DNA from 3 places in the Celeribacter indicus genome. Region 1 is predicted to be linked to each of the others. Evidence: riboswitches for the same ligand, from Rfam matches in the RefSeq annotation. Region 1 holds a riboswitch; each other region holds the start of a gene.

Region 1 (7,222 bases):
CAACATGACCGAGCCGGGGCTGATGACGGCCTTCGCGCAGATGACGATGATCCTCTACATGGGCGCGCTCATGGAGGCGCGGGACAGGGCGGGTATCGATCCCGGCGCGGTCTGAGCGCGCGCCCGCACCCCCGGCGACCGGCCGCGGCGCGACGGCCGGGCGGAGCGGCCGCGGGCTGCCCAAATCTTAGCCAAAACCGCCCGCCCCCTTGCGCGGAGGAAACTAGACCTTGCGTTTCCGCCGGTGTCCGCGAAAGCTCTGGGCGGGATAGGCGCATCCTTGCCGAGTGCGGGAGCCGAAGGTATCGTGTCCTCGTGCCCCTGCGGGCATGTGTGTTTTCCAGTGTCCGCTCCGGGAAAGGGGCTTTGGTATGAATCAGATCTCGCATCTTCGCCGCCCGCCCGGCGAGTTTCCCACGAAACCCTCCGTATCCGCGCCTCCCGACGGGCCGGCTCCGCTCCGGCCCTCCGATCTGCTGAAGCTGCTGCGCCGCCGCCACAGGTCGCTGATCCGCATCCCGCTGATCCTGATGTTCGGCACCGGGCTGCTGGTGACGGGCGCGACGCCGCGCTATGTCGCCTATTCGCAGATGCTGCTCGGCGAACAGGGGCTCAGCGCCCGCAACAGCTTCGATCTGGTCGAACAGCAGAGCCTGACGAGCTCGGTCATCGAGGGGGAGCTGGCGGTGCTGCGGTCCAACGCGCTGCTGCGCCGCGTGGCCGAGACGCTCCAGCTCGAGACCGTTCCCGAATTCAATCCCGAGGCCATCCCCGAGGACGAACAGGGCTCCGTCCTGTCGGATATCGCGGAACGGGTGAAATCGCTGCTGCCGAGCTTCGGCGGCGGCGGCGAGGCCGACCTGCCGGACGACGCGCCCTCGCGCGTCGCGGTCGCCGCCGGCGCCGGCGCGCAGCAGCTCGGCACCTACAAGGACATCGTGGGCAAGCTGCGCCAGGCGATCCGCGTGAACCAGCAGGGCACCTCCTATGTCGTGCAGGTTTCCGCGGTCTCCGAGGATCCCGATCTCGCCGCCGCGATCACCAACACGCTCATGGACGAATACATGGGCTTCCTGACCGACAAGCGCTTCAACGCCGCGCAGGAATTCACCGCCTGGCTCGAGACCCGCGTGGCCGATCTCGCCGTGACGCTCGAGCGCTCGGAGCGCGACGTCTTCGACTACCGCGCGCGGATGGAGGCGGATGCCGACAACCGCACCCGGCTCGAACAGCAGATGACCGAACTCACCACCCGGCTCATCGACCGGCGCGCGGAGCTCGCGCAGGTCGAGGCGATGTATGACAAGATGGGATCGACCATCGAGACCGGAGGCCCGCTCGCCGCGCAGGACATGTCCTCCTCCGAGGCGATGCTCGACTACCGCCAGCAGCTTTCCGAACTGATCCAGCGGGAGGCCTTCGCGGTCGGCTCCTTCGGCGAGCAATCCGCGCAGGTCGCCTCCATCCGCCGCTCCATCGACGTGATCGAAGCCTCGATCGAGCTCGAGGTGCGCCGCGAACTCGACCGGCTTCAGAACCAGCGCGAGGTGCTGCGGGTCGTCGTCTCCTCCCTCAACAGCCAGCTCAACGAACTGTCGCGCCAGATGCTCGACCAGTCGAGCGAGGAAATCCAGCTCAACCAGCTCCAGCGCGTCGCAGAGGCGAACAGCGTGGTCTACCAGGAATTCCTTGCCCGGTTCAAGGAAGTGAGCGAGATCCAGAACCTCCAGACGCCGGACGCCGACATCATCTCCTACGCCAACCCGCCCTCCGCGCCGGTCTACCCGCGCAAGAAGCTCTCCGTCATCATGGCGGGCGTCGGCGGCTTCTTCATCGCCTTCGCCTATGTGCTCCTGACCGAGATGCTGCCGAAGAAACTGTCCACCCCCGAAGCCCTCGCGCGGGCGACGGGCATCGGCGTCTACGGCCGGATGCGCGATCTCGGCGCACAGATGACGCTGCACGAACTGGCCCGCGAGCTGAACCGCGATCCCGAGGGCAAGCTGTCCCAGATCGCGCTGAGGCTGGCCAACAATGCCGACATGCGCGCGGGCGGGGCGGCGCGGACCATTCTCGTGGCCTCCGACACGGCGCGCGACGACAAGGTGCATGTGGCGATGCTCCTCGCCTGGGCGCAGAGCCGCAAGGGGCGCTCCTGCGTCGTGGTCGACGCCGACACCCGCACCGCCAACCTGTCGGGCCTGCTCGAATACCGCCGGCCGGCGGGCAACCTCGCCTCCACGCTCTACGGCGATACGGAGATCGGCCAGGCGATCACCGGCCTGCCCCGGTTCGGCGCGAGCTTCGTGCCGTGCGAGGAAATGGCCTCCGACCCCTCCGTGGTCTTCGACACCGAGCGGTTCCGCCAGATCCTCCAGACGCTCTCGCGGCAGTTCGATACGGTCATCCTCGACCTGCCCCCGGCGCAGGATTTCACCGACGCCTTCACCTCGCTCGAGGAGATGGACATCGAGCTGTTCGTGGTGCGCGCGGGCACGCTCACCGGCGGCGAGCTGCATGAACCGCTCGAGGTGGCGAGAAACGCGAATGCGCGCAACCTGGGCCTCGTGCTCACGAACGACGCGACGGCCTGACGCCTCCCGCCCTCCGGCACCGGATCCGCGCAAAAACCGCGCCCTGCGAGGGGCGCGGTTTCTCATGCCGGCCGCAGGGGCGGACGGACGCGCGCGCTCACATCTTGCAGAGCACCCCGGAGATCAGGTCCGCCGCCGCCGCATCCTCCATCCCGCTCCACGCCATGTTGGTGTTCGGCGCGAGCGCCACCGGGTCGGACATGAAGGCCGCGAGCGTCTGCTGCGTCCAGACCCCGGCCACGCCGTCGAGCGCGCCGGAATAGCCGTCGAAGGGCGTCGCCCCCGGTCCGCGCCCGCAGACCGCGTGCAGCGTCGGCCCCGCGCCCTCGTCCACGCCCTCGAGGAGGCTGTGGCATTGCAGGCAGGCATTCATCGTGCTCTCGGCGGAGGCGAAGATCTCCGGCGAGGGCGCGTCCTCGCGCAGGAGCGCCTCGAACCGGGCCATCGGGTCCGGGCCGGTATCGGCCGCGAGCGTGATGATCCGCCGGTCGTCGGTATAGACCACGATGGTGCGCCCCTCGTCGAGCGTCGCGAGGTCGCGGATCCTCTGGCCGAACTGGATCGCCTCGTCATAGACCCCGCGCCCGTCGCGCAGGTGCACGCGGTGCAGCGCGCCGCTGAGACCGCCGACGATGAAATCGCCGTCCCAGGCGTAGTGAAAGCCGTTGACCGCGATCACCGAGGAGGGCGCGATCGACGGCACCCAGGACATCGCCGGCTCGTCATAGCCGTCGTGATTGGCGTGCCTGTCGCCGTTTCCGGCCGGCTTGCGGTTGTATTTCACCCCGTAACTCACCGCGGGAAAACCGAAATTCGCCCCCTCGAAGACATGGTTCAGCTCGTCGCCGCCCTCCATCCCGTGATCCGTCACCCAGATCTCGCCCGCGACATCGACCGTGACGCCCTGCGGGTTGCGCAGGCCCTTCGCGACGATCTCCTTTTCGCCGGTGTCGAGGTCGACCAGCATCACCTTACCGTAATCGCCCTCGTCCGTCTGGGCGAGCGCCGTGGAGAAATCGAGCCCTTCGTGGCGGTCGTCGCGCTCATAGACACCGGAGGTCCAGACCACCCGCCCGTCGGGCAGGGGCGCCATGCGTCCGCCCGCCTCGAGGCCGTAGATCCCCTTGCCGGAGGTGAAGGGCTTGATACAGGGCTCGGTCTGCGCGACCACCTCCCAGTCCTCCGGCCCGGCCTGCCAGTCTTCCGGCCGGTCGCTGTCCACCACGAGCCGCGCGAGGGTCGAGCCGAAGCAGAGCCCCTCGGGCCGCCAGTCGGTGAAGGACATCAGGAGCGATCCGCCTCCGCCGTCGCGCGGAACGAAGAGCACGTCGTTGTACCGCATCCAGTTGAAATCCACCTCGATCTCGCCCAGGAGCCCCTCGCCGAGCTGCTGTTGCAGCTCCGCGCGTTTTGCGTCGGGCGGCGCGACGGAAAGCTCGGTGACGGTCTCCCCGTCGATATGGAAGGTCTTGCCGAGCCGGTCGGTCAGCAGGAGCGAGCGGTCGAGAAAGGGCGCGATGCCGCCCGCGAAATCGCGCGCGCTCGCCGGCAGGTACATCGTCCGCTTGCTCAGCACCGCCCGGTTCGTGACCAGCCGCTCCACCTCCGGCGGCGCATCCGCGTTGAACATTGAATTGTAGACCCCCTGGAGCTTGTAATATCGCGTCGCGAAAAAGCTCCAGCGGTCCTGCATCTGGTTGTTCAGCTCATAGCCACCCCAGACCCCGATCCCGACGAGCGCCGCAGCCCCCGCCAGCCCGCCCAGAACATAGGCACCCACACGCATTGGTTTCACGGATTTTCCTCTCGTCCCCGGATACTCGTTAACAGATCAAGACAGCGCCCTCGGGCGCGGAGAGACCCACCCTCTCCACGGGATATCTTGCATGGTCGCCCCGCCGCCTCCAAGCCAAGATCCGCCGCGACGCGCCTTATGCGCGGGCCCGCCGCGAAAACGCGCCGCCGCGCCGCATGTTTTCCAGACAACTGCGCAAATTGGAGGCGCCGGTCTCGCGGCCGGGCGGGCACCATGCCGCGCCCGACGCCCCTTTACAGGCGCGTGATCTCTGCGCTAGGAGGTGAGCGCTTCGGTCCGGGAGATACCACCGGATAAAAGGGAACGCGGTCCGCCCTGCGACAGGGCCCATTCCGCGACTGCCCCCGCAACTGTAGGCGGAGAGCGAAGCCGGACAAAGCCACTGTGGCGCCTCACGGCCCGCGGGAAGGCCCGGCCAAGCAGCGACCCGCAAGTCAGGAGACCTGCCGAAGTGTTCACCCAGTCCGGGCGCGGGGCGTGCCGGGGCTACGGTCTTCCGTCGTGGTGGCACATCGCCGTGCTCGGAATCCTGAAGGACCTTTTTCCGAGCACCGTCTGACACTTGCAGGCCGCATTTCATGCGGCGCACCGATGGGACAAGGATGAAGATCTTGACGACCCGCCACCTGCTTTCCACCGCGCTCTGCGCCACCCTCGCCCTGCCGGCCGTCGCACAGGACGTCCTGGAGCTCGACGAGATCATCGTCTCCGGCAGCCTGACGCCGGTCGAGGCCGGCAGGACCGGCGCCACCGTCGAAAAGCTCGACGCCGACGCGCTCACCGCCGCGGCCCGGCCGGTCTCCGAACGGCTCGGCAGCCTGCCCGGCGTGAGCTTTACCCGCAACGGCGGCACCGGCGCCTCCACAAACCTGTATATCCGCGGTCTCGGCGCGCAATATGTCGGCGTGCGCATCAACGGCATCGACGTCGCCGATCCCTCGAAAACGCAAAGCCAGTACGACTTCGGCGGGCTGCTGTCCTTCGGCATCTCCTCCGTCGAGGTGCTGAAGGGCTCGCAATCCGCCCTCTACGGCTCCGAGGCGATCGCCGGGCTGATCGACATCCGCACCGACGAGGCGGTGCGGCCGGGCTACACCTCGACCGCCGCCTTCGAGGCCGGAAGCTACGGCACCTATGCCGGCGGGATCTCCACCGTGATGGAAAGCGACAGCGGAAAGCTTTCCTTCACCCTGTCCCATCTCAGCACCGACGGATTTTCCTCGCGCGCGAGCGATGACGAGGACGACGGGTTCGAACAGACCTTCCTCACCTTCGGCCTCGAACAGGACGTGAGCGACGGGCTGACCCTCGGCCTCTCCGGCCTCTACCGCACCTCCGAGACCGACTACGATCTCTCCGACACCGATCCCGAGGGCGAGACCAGCCGCGACGAAACCGGCCTGCGTGCCTTCGCGCGTGTGACGGGCGGCGCGATGCATCATGAATTCAGCGCCAGCCTGTTCGAGACCGAGCGCAGCTATCCCGGCGGATATACCGAAGATTACTCGGGCCGCCGCCGCAACCTCGCCTATCTCGGCACGGCGGAGCTGTCGGACATCTCGTCGCTGAGCGTCGGGCTCGACTATACCGAGGAGGAGTTCGAGATCGACGGATGGGACGCGGACGACCGCAGCTGGTCGGTGAGTGGCGAATGGCTCTACGCTGCCGCCCCGACGGTCGATCTGTCGGTGGCGCTGCGCTACGACGACCATTCCGATTTCGGCTCCCATGTCTCCGGCCGGCTTGCCGCCGCCTGGCGCGCGGCGCCGGACTGGACGATCCGCGCCGTCGCCGGAACCGGCTTCCGCGCGCCCTCGCTCTTCGAACGCTACAGCGATTACGGCGATCCCGGCCTCGAGGAGGAGACGAGCAGGAGCTTCGAACTGGGCGCGGAGCGCCGCTTCGGATCCGACAGCTTCGCGAAGGCGACGGCATTCTACACGGAGATCGAGGACCGGATCGACTTCGACACCGCCTCGACCGCCTGCGTCGGCGGCCCCGGCTGCTACGCGCAGGTCGACGGCACCACGGTGTCCAGGGGCATCGAGCTGTCGGGCCGCTACGGGGTCGGCCCCGCGCTCGCGCTCCGGGGGAACTATACCTATACCGACGCGAAAACCGAGGGGCAGCGCGCCGAGCGCGTGCCGCGTCACGATCTCGTCCTCGGGCTCGACACGCTGCTGTCGGACCGTCTCACCGGGACGGTCGAGGTGCAGCACGTCGCGGATGTCATCCCCTCCTCCTACGCGCCGGCCGATCACAAGGTGGGCGATTACACGCTGGTCAACGCCGGGTTCACCTATGCGCTGACGGCGGCCACCGATCTCACCCTGCGCCTCGAGAACCTCGGGGACGAGGACTACGAGACCGCGGACGGTTACAACACACCGGGCCGCTCGGCCTATGTCGGTGTCCGTGCCTCCTTCTGAGCGCATGATCCGGGCGGCGGCGCTGGTCGCCGCCCTCTGCCTGCCGCTCTGCGCGGCGGGGGCCGCGCCGCTGCGCGTCGTCTCGACGAACCTGTGCACCGATCAGCTCGCCATGCTGCTCGCCGCGCCGGGACAGCTCGTCTCCGTCTCCGGGCTCGCCGCCGACCCGCACAGTTCCGCCATGGCGGAGGCCGCGCGCGCCTATCCGCGCAACGACGCCCGCGCCGAGGAGATCTACCTGCTCGCGCCCGATCTCGTCGTCTCCGGCAGCTATACCGCGCGCGAAACCATGCAGATCCTCGAGGATCTCGGCATTCCGGTGATGCGCTTCTCCCCCGCGACCTCGCTTGCCGACGTGCCCGCCCGCATCGCGCAGATGGGCG
Region 2 (7,222 bases), 2.1 Mb from region 1:
TGTCCTGCCCCAAGGGATCGTTCACCGCGATCATCGGCCCATCGGGCTGCGGCAAGTCCACGGTCATGCGTATCGCGCTTGGGTTAGAGACTCCCGATGCTGGAGACGTGCGGATCGCGGGCAAGGTGCCGATGGCGGCAGCAAAGGCGGGCGAGACCGGTATTGCCTTCCAGGACGCAGCGCTGCTGCCCTGGCGCAGCGTCCGGCGCAACATCGAAGTCCCGTTAGAGGTTCTGGGGCGTCCAATTGCCAAAGCCGCAGGCCATATCCAGAACATGATAGAACTCGTCGGGCTCAAGGGGTTCGAGAATGCGCTGCCCGGCGAGTTATCCGGCGGCATGCGGCAGCGGGTCGCCATCGCGCGGGCGCTGGTGACACATCCGCAGATCCTGTTCATGGACGAACCCTTTGGCGCTCTGGACCAGATCCTGCGCCGCCAGATGAACCTCGAATTGCAGCGGATCTGGACTGAGACCGGTTCAACCGCACTTCTCGTTACACATGGCATCGACGAAGCCGTCTTTCTAGCCGACCGCGTTGTGGTCATGCATGCGAGCCCAGGGCGGATCGTCGATGTGATCGACGTGGCCTTTAATCGACCCCGCGCGCCCGAACTGTTCTCAAACCCGGATTTCCACCGCGTCTGCGACCACGTCGCCGAGGTGCTGCATGGCGGCTGAGACAACAGGACCTTGGCGCGGACTGCGCAATGCGGCGATCCTGTTCGCAGTCTGGGAAATTGTCGGACGGTTGGACCTTGTCGCGGGCGGCGCGCTGCCCGGCATCTCCGAAATCCTGATCCGGCTCTGGATCGATTGGGGCGACTATCCCCGCCACATCTGGGCGACACTCTATGCCTCCACAATCGGTTTCCTGATCGGCAACGCGTTGGGGATCGGCGCGGGAGTCATCTTTGCGCTCTCGCCCACGGCGCTGCGGCTGTTTCGGGGTGTGAATATCGCAGCCTTCGCGCTCCCTCCCATCGCCATCGCACCGATCCTCGTTCTGACGCTTTCCGGAATGGCACCGCGCATCGCTCTCGCCGCGCTCGGGGTCTATTTCGTCACGATGACAGCCACCGTGATCGGGCTGAGCCAGGCCGACAGCCGCGCGACAGACGTGATCCGCGCCTATGGCGGCACCCGATGGGACATCCTGCGCCGGGTGCAGTTCCGGGGCGCATTGCCTTCGATCCTAGCGGGGCTTCGCGTGGCCGCGCCCAATGCTGTTCTAGGCGCGATCCTGGCCGAGTTTGGCGGCGGCGGACGCTGGGGGCTGGGTGCCTATCTGCTGGGCTCGCTCGGACGCGGCGAGCCTGACCGGCTCTGGGGCATCGGCCTGGTGGCCACGCTGATCGCAGGTCTTTCCTATGGTGTTTTCGCGCTTCTCGCCACCCGGACCATCGGTGCCACGCGTGCGGTGACGCTGAACACCGCCATGCCCCAGGAGTCCAAAGCCGCTGGGCGCCCCGCCAAGCGGATTGTCCTGACGCTGGGCACCATCGCGCTCCCCTTCCTCGTCTGGTGGGCTTTCATCAAAGCAACAGGTGTCCCGGACCTGATCTCGAAAACACCCTGGGGCGTGGTCGACTACCTGTTTCTGGCCCCAACGGCCGAAAGCGCACAGACCCGCTTGCTGGCCGCACTGGCCGAAACCTTGCCGATCACGTTTGCGGGCATGGCCGCCGGGCTCGGGTTTGCCTTCCTGTTGGCGATCTCGTCACGGCTGTTTCCCCGCGCCATCGAGGCCTTCATGCCGGTGGCACTGGTCACGCAGACCATGCCGCTGGTGGCTCTGACGCCGCTTCTGGTGCTGATCCTCGGGCGCGGCACGTCGCTGACACTTTGGGCGACGATCTCGGTGACGTTCTTTCCTGCTTTCGTGACGCTGGCCCAGGGACTGGCGCTGGTACCACGCAGCGCACAGGATCTGCCCCGCGCCTACGGGGCGGGACGCTGGAAAGAGATGCGCATGGTGACGCTCCCCACCTCGCTGCCATATCTGTTCGCTGCGACGCGCCTGACCGTGCCACGCGCGCTGTTGGGCGTGATGATTGCAGAATGGCTGGCCACCGGGAAAGGCCTGGGCAATCTTCTGAACCAGTCCCGCGGATTTCTCGACTACGGCATGATCTGGGCCGTGGCAGCCGTCTCGGTTCTGCTGTCTGTGCTCTTTTACCTGGCGGTGGTCCTCGTTGAGCGACGAGTTCTTCAGCGGCTTGGTATGGCAACGGCGGAGTAAGGCGATGAGCGATCCGGAAAGCGGAAGTGGCAATCGTGTGGACGACTTGGTCGAGGCCCTTGCCGTCAGGGCCTAAAGCGTTTCGGCTTGAATTTGAATCGGCGGGGGTTTCCTTGAGGTGGCTGATGTGATTCATCCTGTTTGGGAGGATGGATCATGTCAGCACCTTTGCCGAATGCGCTTCGGGCGCGGTTTCAGGAGTATATTGAGGAAGGGTTAAGCGGGCGGGCGGCGGCGTTGCGCCTGAAAGTGTCTGCGGCGACAGGCGCGCGGTGGGCGCGTCAGGTTCGGACCAAGGGCCATGCGGAGCCCGCACCGCAAGGCCCGCCACGTGGTCGGGGAAAGCTGGCAGCGCATCAGGCTTTCCTGAAGGAACTGGTCGCGCAAGACCCCGACATCACGCTCTTTGAGTTGCGCGACGCGCTGGCGGCCGCGGCAGGCGTGCGGGTGCATCATTCTTCCATCGCCAACCTGCTGTCCCGGCTCGGTTTCACATACAAAAAAAGTCGCTGGTCGCCACCGAGCGCGGTCGCGCCAAGGTAAGACAGCAGCGGACTGAGTGGTTCAAGCATCGGCTGCCTGCCATTGCGGCCTTTCCCGAACGCGTTGTCTTTATTGATGAAACGGCAGTGAAGACCAACCTGACCCGTCTGCGTGGCCGGGCCAAGCGGGGTCATCGCCTGACCATGGATGCACCGTTTGGCAGTTGGGGAACCCAAACGCTGATCGCCGGGCTGGCCTCGGATGCTTTGATCGCACCATGGGTCATCAAGGGTGCCATGGATGGCCCCGCCTTTGCCGTCTACATCCGAGAAGTGCTTGTCCCGGAGATCGCCCCCGGCACCGTTGTCATCCTGGACAATCTGGCGACCCATCGGAACAAGGAGGCGGCTCAGGCCTTGCACGACCACGGCTGCTGGTTTCTGTACCTCCCGCCTTACTCGCCGGATCTCAATCCCATCGAGCAAGCATTCTCCAAACTGAAAGCTCACCTTCGAAAGATCGGCGCCAGAACCTTCACCGAAGTCTTCGACGCCATCGGCGCAATCTGCGAGCTCTACGACCCAACAGAGTGCTGGAACTACTTCAAGGCTGCTGGATATGTCTCGGGTTAAAGCCGAAACGCTTTATCGGCTTTTGCCCCGATCCTCCGCAATGAGGCGGCAGCGCTGGAGTAGGTGAACACCGGCTGGTTCCGCGACCTGCGCCCCTATCGTCTCTGAATGCGAAGGCAGGCATTCTGAACACCATTGTCTAACTCTGCCCTCCATAACTTTTTGCGCGCTTGCTTTGGAAAAGGCGGTTGGTTACTTGTCCGTTGTCGGTTTCCGCAAGGAATCAAAAGGGAATCCGCCGCCGGCCCGCCGGCGAACCGGAACTGCCCCCGCAACTGTAGGCGGCGAGCGCGCAGCGATAATGCCACTGTGGCCATGGGCCATGGGAAGGCTGCTGTCAGCAATGACCCGCCAGTCAGGAGACCTGCCGACACTGTCAGCAACGCGGCCCGGACGGGGTGTCCGGGGAGGTGTCGAATGAAGTCTTCCCAAAGACGTCCCGTCGCGGCCGTCACAGCCAGAACGGACCCACCCGCCGCCATTCCGGCGATGGCCGTCGGCCTGCGGGTCGGCATTCCCTCCCTGTCTCCGGTCGCATCACATACCGGAGACGATTCATGTTCATCAGACCCCTGACCGCGGCGGCCCTGGGCGCCGCATGGCTTGCGCTGCCAGCGCAGGCCGAAACTCAATACCCGCTGACGCTCGCCAATTGCGGTGTCGAGGTGACGTTCGACGCGGCACCGGAAAGCGTGGTGACGGTCGGGCAAGCCGCGACCGAGATCCTCTATTCGCTGGGCCTTGGCGACAAGGTGGTCGGAACCTCCGTCTGGTTTACCGAGGTGCTGCCCGAATTCGCCGAGTTGAACGCCGGGGTCGCACGGCTCGCCGACAACGATCCGAGCTTCGAAAGCGTCGTGGCCAAGCGTCCCGGTCTGGTCGCGGTGCAATACGAATGGCATGTGGGCGCGCAGGGGATCGTCGCCACGCGCGAGCAGTTCGCCGACCTCGGCATCCCGACCTATACGCTGCCTGCCGATTGCGTCGGCAAGGACAACACCGCGGGCTCGGACGGCACCCGGCTGGAGCTGTATTCCATGGACAGCCTCTATCAGGGCATCAGCGACCTGGCGCAGATCTTCGACGTGGCCGGGCGCGGCGAGGCGCTGGTCGCCGATCTGAAGGCGCGCGAGGCGGCGGCGATCGAGAAGGCGCAGGGCCTCGGCCTGAAGGAGGCATCGGCGGTGTTCTGGTTTTCCTCGGCAGAGATGGACATCGACCCCTATGTCGCCGGCCAGGGCGGCGCGCCGGCCTACATGATGCAGGCGCTCGGGCTCAGGAACGTGGTCGACAGTAACGAGGAATGGCCCACCGTAAGCTGGGAGACCATCGCCCGCGCCGATCCCACCGTGATCGTCGTCGCCCGCATGGACCGCCGCCGGTTCGAGGCCGACGATGTGGAGCGGAAGCTGGAATTCCTGCGCTCCGATCCCGTCGCAAGCCAGATGGAGGCGGTGAAGAACGACCGGATCGTCATCCTGGACGCGCATGGCATGGATCCGTCGATCCGCAATATCGGCGCGCTGGAAACACTCTCCGACGCGCTGGCGGAGTTCGACCTGCAATGACGGATACCGCCGCCCCCGCCGCAGTGCTGCGGCCCGTCGCGCTCTGGGCAGCGGCGGGGGCGGCCGCGCTTGCGCTTTCGATCCTCGCCGGTGTGATCATCGGCGAGACCCCCCTGCCCGTCGCCACCATCGCGGCAGTCTTTGCCAACAACCTGTGGGGCGCGGGCCATGCGGTCGATCCCATCGACGCCGGCATCGTCTGGAGCTACCGCCTGCCGCGCACGCTGGTCGCCGCGGCCTGCGGCGCGGGGCTTGCGCTGTCCGGCGTGGTGTTGCAGTCGCTGGTGCGCAACGCGCTGGCCGATCCCTACCTTCTGGGCGTTTCCGCCGGGGCCGGAACCGGGGCGGTGGCGGTCACGATCCTCGGCGTCGGCGGCGGCCTTGTCGGCATATCGGCCGGCGCCTTTGGCGGGGCTGCGCTGGCCTTCCTGCTGGTCGCAGCGCTGGCGCGGGCGGCGGGGGGCGGTTCGGCGCATCTGGTGCTGGCGGGGATCGCAGGTTCGCAACTGTTCAACGCGCTGACATCGTTCTTCATCGCCAAATCCGCCAATGCGGAACAGGCACGCGGCATCATGTTCTGGCTGCTGGGCAACCTGTCGGGCGTGCGCTGGCCGGATGTCACGCTGGCCGCGCCGGCGGTGGCGCTGGGGTTCCTCGCCTGTCTGTGGTTCGCCCGCGCAATGGACGCCTTTTCCTTCGGCACGTCCTCGGCCGCCGCGCTGGGTATTCCGGTGCGTCAGGTGCAGGTCGTGCTGATCGGGGCGACCACGCTCATGACCGCCACGATGGTCAGCCTCGTGGGCTCCATCGGCTTCGTCGGCCTGGTGATCCCCCATGCCATGCGCTTCGTCGTCGGTCCGCGACACGGGCGGCTCATTCCGGCCGCTGCGCTGGCGGGGGCGATGTTCCTGATCGCGGCCGACGTCACCTCGCGCATTCTCATTCCGGGACAGGTGGTGCCCATCGGCGTCGTCACCGCGCTGGTCGGCGCGCCGGGCTTTGCGCTGATCCTCGTGCGCAACCGGAGGCGGCCGTGAAGCTGCGGGCAACCGATCTGGGCTGGCGCGCCGGAGGGCGCAGCATCGTCGATGGCGTCAGCATCGACGTCGAACCCGGCGAGACCTTCGGCCTTGTCGGCCCGAACGGATCGGGCAAGTCCACGCTGCTGCGCCTGCTGGCCGGTCTTGCGCCGCGCCCGGCGGGGGCGGTGCATCTCGACGGCCGGCCGCTTTCCGCGCTGACAAGGCGCGAGGTGGCGCAGCGGATCGCACTGGTCGAACAGATGGCCGACACCTCCGAGGCGCTCAGCGTGCGCGACGCGGTGGAGTTGGGGCGCACGCCCTGGCTCTCGGCGCTGGCACCCTTCGGCCCCGCCGACACGCGGATCGTGGAGGAGGCGCTGGCCGCCGTCGACATGGCGCATATGGCGCGCGACGCCTGGTCGACCCTCTCGGGCGGAGAGCGCCAGCGCGTCCACATCGCCCGCGCGCTGGCGCAGCGTCCTCGCCTTCTGATGCTGGACGAGCCGACCAACCATCTCGACATCCACCACCAGCTTACGCTGTTGCGGCTGGTCAGCGACCTGCCGGTCACGGTGATCATGGCGCTGCACGACCTCAATCAGGCGATGGGCTGCGACCGGCTCGGCGTGATGGAAGACGGACGCCTGATCGCCTGCGGCCCGCCGGCCGAGGTTCTGACGCCCGACCGCCTCGCCGCCATCTTCCGGGTGCGCGCCACGCCGCTGCACGATCCGGCCGACGGCGCCACGATCTTCCGTTTCCATTGTCTGGAGAATGTCCGATGAAAACCGCTGCCGCCTTTCTTCTGACCTGCCTCACGGCAGGCACCGCCCTGGCCGAGACGCATGAGGTCGGGATGTATACGCGGAACGACCAGGGGCCGATGATCTACGAGCCGCAGTTTCTGGCCATCGCGCCCGGCGACAGCGTGCGCTTCGTCCCGGCCCAGCCGGGCCACAATGCCGCGGTCATCGACGGCATGATCCCCGAAGGGGCAGAGCCGTTCAAAACCCAGATCGACGAGGATGTCACGGTGACGCTGACCGAGCCGGGCCTCTACGGCATCAAGTGCAGCCCGCATTACGCCATGGGCATGGTGATGCTGATAGAGGTCGGCGGGCCGACCGCACGCGAGTTGCCCGAGGATCTGCCGGACCGCGCGCGGCAACGCTTCGAGGAAATACTGGAGGCGGTGGCCCGGTGACGGCAAATCACGATCTGACCGAGGAGATCCGCGATTACTGGTCGCGCCGGGCGCAGACCTTCGATCTGGCCT
Region 3 (7,222 bases), 2.0 Mb from region 1:
GCCCGCGAGGGACGGCTCTCGAAAACCGCGCTTGCCGACAGGATCGGGCTCTCTCCCACGCCGGCCTGGGAACGGCTCAGGAAACTGGAGCGCGCCGGGCTGATCGAAGGCTACCGCGCGCAGATCAACCTCAGGAAGCTCGGCCCCTCCGTGACCGTGTTCGTCGCCGCGGAGCTGGCCGACCACACCCAGGCCTCGTTCCGCACCTTCGAGGCGAGCCTCCAGGCCCATGAGGAGATCGTGACCTGCTGGGCGCTGGGCGGCCGCTACGACTACCTCTTGCAGATCGTCACCCGCGACATCGAGGCCTATCAGCACCTGATCGACACGCTCCTGGACGCCCGGATCGGCATCGCGCGCTATTTCACCTATGTCGTCACGAAACAGGTCAAGGGCGGCGGGACGCCGCCGCTCGAGCTGTTTCTGGACCGAATGGACTAGTCCTGACCGTCCACGCAGGCCGGACGGACTGTTCCCGCGGTCCTTTTGGTCTCCCTTTCCGCGCGGCGGCGTCAGACTGGCAGGCGACGGCCGGACCGCGCCGCCGCGCGGCGCCGTGGTCCGGCGCAAGGAAAGGGGAAAGGCATGCTGACCAACGACCAGCTCGACACATGGGATCGCGAGAATTTCTTCCATCCCTCCACCCATCTCGCCCGGCATGCCCGCGGCGAGGCGCCGGGCCGGATCGTCAGGACGGCGCGGGGCGCCACGATCGTGGATCGCGACGGGCGCGAATTCCTCGACGGGTTCGCGGGGCTCTACTGTGTGAACGTGGGCTACGGCCGGCAGGAGATCGCGGAGGCCATCGCGGAACAGGCGCGCGAGCTGGCCTATTACCACGCCTATGTCGGCCATGGCACGGAAGCGTCGATCACGCTCGCGAAAATGGTCCTGGACCGCGCCCCCGAGCATATGTCGAAGGTGTATTTCGGCCTGTCCGGCTCCGATGCGAACGAAACCAACATCAAGCTGATCTGGTATTACAACAACATCCTCGGCCGGCCGGAGAAGAAGAAGATCATCTCCCGCCGCCGCGGCTATCACGGCTCCGGCCTGATGACCGGATCGCTGACCGGGCTCGAGCTGTTCCACCGGAAGTTCGACCTGCCCCTGGACCGCGTGCTGCACACGGAAGCGCCCTGTTATTTCCGCCGCGACGACCTCGCCATGTCCGAAGCGGCCTTCGTCGCCGATTGCGTCGCGAAGCTCGAGGAGTTGATCGCGCGGGAAGGGGCGGACACGATCGCGGCCTTCATCGGCGAGCCGGTCCTGGGCACGGGCGGCATCGTGCCGCCGCCGGCCGGTTACTGGGAGGCGATTCAGGAGGTGCTCGACCGGCACGACATCCTTCTGGTCGCCGACGAGGTCGTGACCGGTTTCGGCCGGCTCGGGACGATGTTCGGTTCCGGGCGGTACGGGCTGAAACCGGATCTCATCACCATCGCCAAGGGGCTGACCTCCGCCTATGCGCCGCTTTCCGGCACGATCGTGTCGGAGAGGATGTGGAAGGTGCTCGAACGGGGAACGGACGAGAACGGGCCCATCGGCCATGGCTGGACCTATTCCGCGCATCCGGTGGGGGCCGCGGCCGGCGTGGCCAACCTCCGGCTTCTGGACGAGTTGGCCCTCGTCGAGAATGCCGCAAGCACCGGCGCCTATCTGACGGCGGCGATGAAGGACGCGCTGGGCGATCATCCGAATGTCGGGGAGATCCGGGGCGAGGGCATGCTCTGTGCGCTGGATTTCGTGCGGGACCGGGACAGCCGCAGCTTCTTCGACGCGGGGGATCAGGTCGGGGCCTCGCTCGCCGCGGCGCTTCTGGCGGAGGGGGTCATCGGGCGGGCCCTGCCGCAGGGCGACATCATCGGCTTCGCGCCGCCCTTCTGCCTCACCCGCGGCGAAGCGGACCGGATCGTGGATGCGATGAAGGTGGCGGTGGACACCGTGCTGCCCGGCTGAGACCGGCGGAGAGGAGGCCAGGGGGACGGCCGGGCCATGCCGCCGGCTGCGTCCGGTTGCGGGACTGCCCAGCCGCGGGAGCGGCCGGGCCATCCGGGGCTCCGCCCGGATCGTGCATCCGGCGGCGCCCCGAAAGATCCCGGTGATCGTCACGGCGAGGGTGCGGGCGAGGGGTCGGAACGTCATCATCATGGATCTGCCTTTCAGCCGGAGGGAGGACCGGCGCCGCGAGTTGCGGAGGTTGCGGCACCGGTCTCTCCACCCTATCCGGCGCGGGTAAAGATCCCGTTACCACACCGTTCGCCCCGTCTTCCGGCGCGGGGCGAGGGCGCGTGGGAAAACCAGATATTGACAAGCCCTCGTCGAAACCATCAATATGATGTTGCTTCGGTTCCGTCGGCACGAGTCGCCGGCTAAGAGGGAAGCCGGTGAGAGTCCGGCGCTGCCCCCGCAACTGTAAGCGGTGAGCGAGGCCGATCACGCCACTGGACGCACGTCCGGGAAGGCCGGCCAAGCGGTGAACCGCGAGTCAGGAGACCTGCCGGGCATATGACAATGACCACGAACGGAGGGTTCGGGGGCGTGTGTTCGGCGGGGCGCCTGCGGTCCGTCGCTCGCGGCCTCGACGTCTGAGAGAAGCGAGAGGACCGACATGAGCATCACCGTCTATTCCAAACCCGCCTGTGTGCAATGCACCGCCACGACCCGCGCGCTCGATGCGAAGGGGCTGTCCTACGATGTCATCGACCTGACCCAGGACAGCGACGCGATGAGCCGCGTGACCGGGCTCGGCTATCGCCAGGCGCCGGTCGTCGTCGCGGGAGAGGACCACTGGTCGGGCTTCCGCCCGGACATGATCGCGCGGCTCCTGTGATCCCATGCCCCCGGATGCTGCCGTCCCGGTGCCGCCGCAGGGCCTGCCGGAGATCGTCTATTATTCCTCCGCATCGGGGAACACCTTGCGTTTCGTCGCGCGGCTCGGGCTGACGGTCCGGCGCGTGCCGATCTCCCCGAAGGAGGCGATGCCCGGCATCGCCCGCCCCTTCGTCCTGATCTGTCCGACCTATGCCGACGGGACCGGGCGCGGGGCGGTCCCGAAACAGGTGATCCGGCTGCTCAACGACCCCGACACCCGCGCCCTGATGCGGGGCGTGATCGGGGCCGGAAACCGGAATTTCGGCAGGCTTTATGCCATGGCGGGCGATGTGATCGCCCGCAAATGCGATGTTCCGCTGCTCTACAAGTTCGAGCTGGCGGGATTTGACAGCGATATCGCCCGCGTCCGCGCCGGGCTCGAAAAAATGGGATCCGCGCCATGCTCGACACCGACCTGAACGGCCTCGATTACCACGCGCTGAACGCGATGCTCAATCTCTACGACGGGGAGGGCCGGATCCGCTTCGAGGCGGATCGCATGGCCGCGCGTCAGTATTTCTTGCAGCATGTGAACCAGAACACGGTGTTCTTTCACTCGCTCGACGAGAAGCTCGGCTATCTCGTGGAGGAAGGCTATTACGAGGCGGAGGTCCTGGACCAGTATTCCAGGAATTTCATGCGCAGGATCTGGGAGGCGGCCTATGCGAAGAAGTTCCGCTTCCCGACCTTCCTCGGCGCGTTCAAGTATTACACCTCCTACACGCTGAAGACCCGCGACGGGCAGCGCTATCTCGAACGCTATGAGGACCGCGTGGTGATGGTGGCCCTTGCGCTTGCGCGCGGCGACGAGGCGCTCGCGATGGCCTTCATGGAGGAGATCCTGTCGGGCCGGTTCCAGCCGGCGACGCCGACCTTCCTGAACGCCGGGAAGAAGAGCCGCGGGGAGCTGATCTCGTGCTTCCTTCTGCGGCTCGAGGACAACATGGAGAGCATCGGGCGGGGCATCAACTCCGCGCTGCAACTCAGCAAGCGCGGCGGCGGGGTGGCGCTCCTGCTGACCAACATCCGCGAGCACGGCGCGCCGATCAAGGGGATCGAGAACCAGTCCTCCGGCGTGATCCCGGTGATGAAGCTCCTCGAGGACAGCTTTTCCTATGCCAACCAGCTTGGCGCGCGGCAGGGGGCGGGGGCGGTCTACCTCAACGCGCATCACCCCGACATCCTGCGCTTCCTCGACACGAAACGCGAGAACGCGGACGAGAAGATCCGTATCAAGACGCTGAGCCTTGGCGTGGTCATTCCCGATGTGACGTTCGAATTGGCCAAGAAAAACGCCGATATGTATCTCTTTTCGCCGCACGATGTCGAAAAGGTCTATGGCGTGCCCTTCTCGGAACTCTCCGTCACGGAAAAATACGAGGAGATGGTGGACGACAAGCGCATCCGCAAGAAGAAGATCAACGCCCGCGCCTTCTTCCAGACGCTCGCGGAGATCCAGTTCGAGAGCGGCTATCCCTATATCCTGTTCGAGGACACGGTGAACCGCGCGAACCCGATCGCGGGACGGATCAACATGTCGAACCTCTGTTCGGAGATCCTCCAGGTCAACGAGGCCTCGGACTTCAACGAGGACCTGTCCTATGCCCGCCTCGGGACGGATATTTCCTGCAACCTCGGCTCGCTCAACATCGCGAAGGCGATGGATGGCAAGCAGCTCGGGCAGACGGTCGAGACCGCCGTGCGGGCGCTCACCGCCGTGTCGGAGATGTCGGCGATCGACGCCGTGCCCTCGGTCCGCCGCGGCAATGACGAAAGCCATGCCATAGGCCTCGGCCAGATGAACCTGCACGGGTTCCTGGCGCGCGAGCACATCCATTACGGCAGTCCGGAGGGGATCGAGTTCACCTCCGTCTATTTCGCCGCCGTCGCCTATCACGCGCTCCGCGCCTCGAACGCGCTGGCGCGGGAGAAGGAAACGACCTTCCGGGGGTTCGGGGACAGCGCCTATGCCGACGGCAGCTTCTTCGACAAATATGTGGAACGCGACTGGCTTCCCGAGAGCGCCGCGGTGAAGGCGCTGTTCGAGGGCATCGACCTGCCGACGCGGGGGCACTGGGCCGCGCTCCGGGAGGCGGTGATGCAGGACGGGCTCTACAACCGCAACCTCCAGGCGGTGCCGCCGACCGGCTCGATCAGCTACATCAACAATTCGACCTCCTCGATCCATCCCATCGTCTCGAAGATCGAGATCCGCAAAGAGGGCAAGATCGGGCGGGTCTATTACCCGGCCGCCTTCATGAACAACGACAATCTCGACTATTATCGCGACGCCTACGAGATCGGGCCCGAGGCGCTGATCGACACCTATGCGGCGGCGACGGAACATGTCGATCAGGGCCTGTCGCTCACGCTGTTCTTCCCGGCGGAGGCGACGACGCGCGACATCAACCGTGCCCAGATCTATGCCTGGAAGAAGGGCATCAAGACCATCTATTACGTGCGCCTGCGCCAGACGGCCCTGGAGGGGACCGAGGTGCAGGGCTGCGTCTCCTGCACATTGTGAGGTTCCGATGAAAGACATGACCGACATTCGCGTGCCGCGCGCGATCAACTGGAACCGGCTCCAGGACGAGAAGGATCTCGAGGTCTGGAACCGGCTGACGGTGAATTTCTGGCTGCCCGAGAAGGTGCCGCTGTCGAACGACATCCCGAGCTGGGCGACGCTGAGCGAGGAGGAGCAGCGGCTGACCATCCGGGTCTTCACCGGGCTGACGCTGCTCGACACGATCCAGAACACGGTGGGGGCGCCCTCGCTCATGCCGGATGCGGTGACGCCGCATGAGGAGGCGGTGCTGACCAACATCGCCTTCATGGAGGCGGTGCACGCGCGCTCCTATTCCTCGATCTTCTCGACGCTCTGCTCGACGCGGGAGGTGGACGAGGCCTTCCGCTGGTCGGAGGAGAACCCGCATCTCCAGGCCAAGGCGCGCGCGATCCTCGAGACCTACGCGCCGGGAAGCGATCCGCTCAAGCGCAAGATCGCCAGCGTGTTCCTCGAGAGTTTCCTGTTCTATTCGGGCTTCTACCTGCCGATGTTCTGGTCGAGCCGGGCGAAGCTCACCAACACCGCCGACCTGATCCGGCTGATCATCCGCGACGAGGCGGTGCACGGCTATTACATCGGCTACAAGTTCCAGCGCGGGCTCGAACGGCTGTCCGGAGAGAGGCGGGCGGAGCTGAAGGACTATGCCTTCGCGCTGCTCTTCGATCTCTACGACATCGAAAGCGCCTATACCGAGGCGCTCTATGACGGGATCGGTCTGACCGAAGAGGTGAAGGTCTTCCTGCATTACAACGCCAACAAGGCGTTGCAGAACCTCGGCTTCGAGGCGCTCTTCCCGCCGGAGGTCTCGGAGGTGAACCCCGCGATCCTCGCCGCGCTTTCCCCCGACAGCGAGAACCACGACTTCTTCTCGGGCTCCGGCTCTTCCTATGTCATCGGCAAGGCAGTCGCGACCGAGGACGAGGACTGGGATTTCTGAGCGCCGCAACCGGCCCCGATCCGGGGCCGGGCCCCGCGCCGCGCGGCCGCTGTTTTTCCGTGTCCGGGCGCTTGCGGGGCTTGGCTTTCGGGGGCAAGCCAATATATGACGGTCCATGTTTTCCACAGGGGGACCCGACCTTGCTCGATCTCAGCCACGTGCGCTCGACTCTCTCCGAGCGCTTCGACCTCGCACCGTCGCCGGATCTGGCCGCGTCCATGCAGGACGTCTACGCGCGCATGGACCGTGTCGTCTCCCCGGTCGACTGGGCGGTCTATGCCCCCTATGTGAAGGCCATCAACGAGCTCAAGGCGGCGCGCAACGCCGTCATCCTCGGCCATAACTACATGACGCCGGAGATCTATCACGGCGTCTCCGATTTCGTCGGCGACAGCCTCCAGCTCGCGATCAAGGCGGCCGAGGTCGAGGCGGATGTGATCGTGCAGGCGGGCGTGCATTTCATGGCCGAGACCTCGAAGATCCTGAGCCCGCAGAAGACCGTGCTCATGCCCGACATGGAGGCGGGCTGTTCGCTGGCCGAAAGCATCACCGCGGACGGGATCGAGGAGATGCGCGCGAAATATCCCGGCGCGCCGGTCGTCTCCTACGTGAACACCACGGCGGAGGTGAAGGCCGCGTCCGACATCTGCTGCACCTCCTCGAACGCGGCGCAGATCGTCGCGGCGATGGAGAGCGACACGGTCATCATGACGCCCGACCAGTACCTCGCGCAGAACGTCGCCCGCGACGTGCCGCAGAAGAACGTGGTCTTCTGGCCCGGCTCCTGCATCGTGCACGAACAATATACCGCCGAGGACATCAACGAGTTCCGCAAGTGGAATCCG

The links. A riboswitch is a leader RNA that binds a small molecule or an ion and turns the genes downstream of it on or off. The one in region 1 is predicted to bind cobalamin.
Region 2: another riboswitch for cobalamin. It lies ahead of P73_RS05265 (ABC transporter substrate-binding protein); the one in region 1 lies ahead of P73_RS15540 (TonB-dependent receptor plug domain-containing protein).
Region 3: another riboswitch for cobalamin. It lies ahead of nrdH (glutaredoxin-like protein NrdH); the one in region 1 lies ahead of P73_RS15540 (TonB-dependent receptor plug domain-containing protein).

Annotation. Positions count from the first base shown of each region.
Region 1 is NZ_CP004393.1:3,132,930-3,140,151, forward strand. It holds gene P73_RS15525 (O-antigen ligase family protein) at 1-115, shown strand, start outside; gene P73_RS15530 (GumC family protein) at 372-2,594, shown strand; gene P73_RS24510 (PQQ-dependent sugar dehydrogenase) at 2,692-4,380, opposite strand; cobalamin riboswitch at 4,666-4,875, shown strand; gene P73_RS15540 (TonB-dependent receptor plug domain-containing protein) at 5,013-6,839, shown strand; gene P73_RS15545 (ABC transporter substrate-binding protein) at 6,844-7,222, shown strand, end outside.
Region 2 is NZ_CP004393.1:1,026,068-1,033,289, reverse strand. It holds gene P73_RS05285 (ABC transporter ATP-binding protein) at 1-680, shown strand, start outside; gene P73_RS05280 (ABC transporter permease) at 670-2,241, shown strand; one part of gene P73_RS24805 (IS630 family transposase) at 2,398-2,739, shown strand; one part of gene P73_RS24805 (IS630 family transposase) at 2,742-3,356, shown strand; cobalamin riboswitch at 3,547-3,742, shown strand; gene P73_RS05265 (ABC transporter substrate-binding protein) at 3,914-4,924, shown strand; gene P73_RS05260 (FecCD family ABC transporter permease) at 4,921-5,961, shown strand; gene P73_RS05255 (ABC transporter ATP-binding protein) at 5,958-6,731, shown strand; gene P73_RS05250 (pseudoazurin) at 6,728-7,150, shown strand; gene P73_RS05245 (class I SAM-dependent methyltransferase) at 7,147-7,222, shown strand, end outside.
Region 3 is NZ_CP004393.1:1,148,394-1,155,615, forward strand. It holds gene P73_RS05865 (Lrp/AsnC family transcriptional regulator) at 1-441, shown strand, start outside; gene P73_RS05870 (aspartate aminotransferase family protein) at 586-1,959, shown strand; cobalamin riboswitch at 2,331-2,519, shown strand; gene nrdH (glutaredoxin-like protein NrdH) at 2,612-2,833, shown strand; gene nrdI (class Ib ribonucleoside-diphosphate reductase assembly flavoprotein NrdI) at 2,838-3,293, shown strand; gene nrdE (class 1b ribonucleoside-diphosphate reductase subunit alpha) at 3,275-5,398, shown strand; gene nrdF (class 1b ribonucleoside-diphosphate reductase subunit beta) at 5,406-6,377, shown strand; gene nadA (quinolinate synthase NadA) at 6,518-7,222, shown strand, end outside.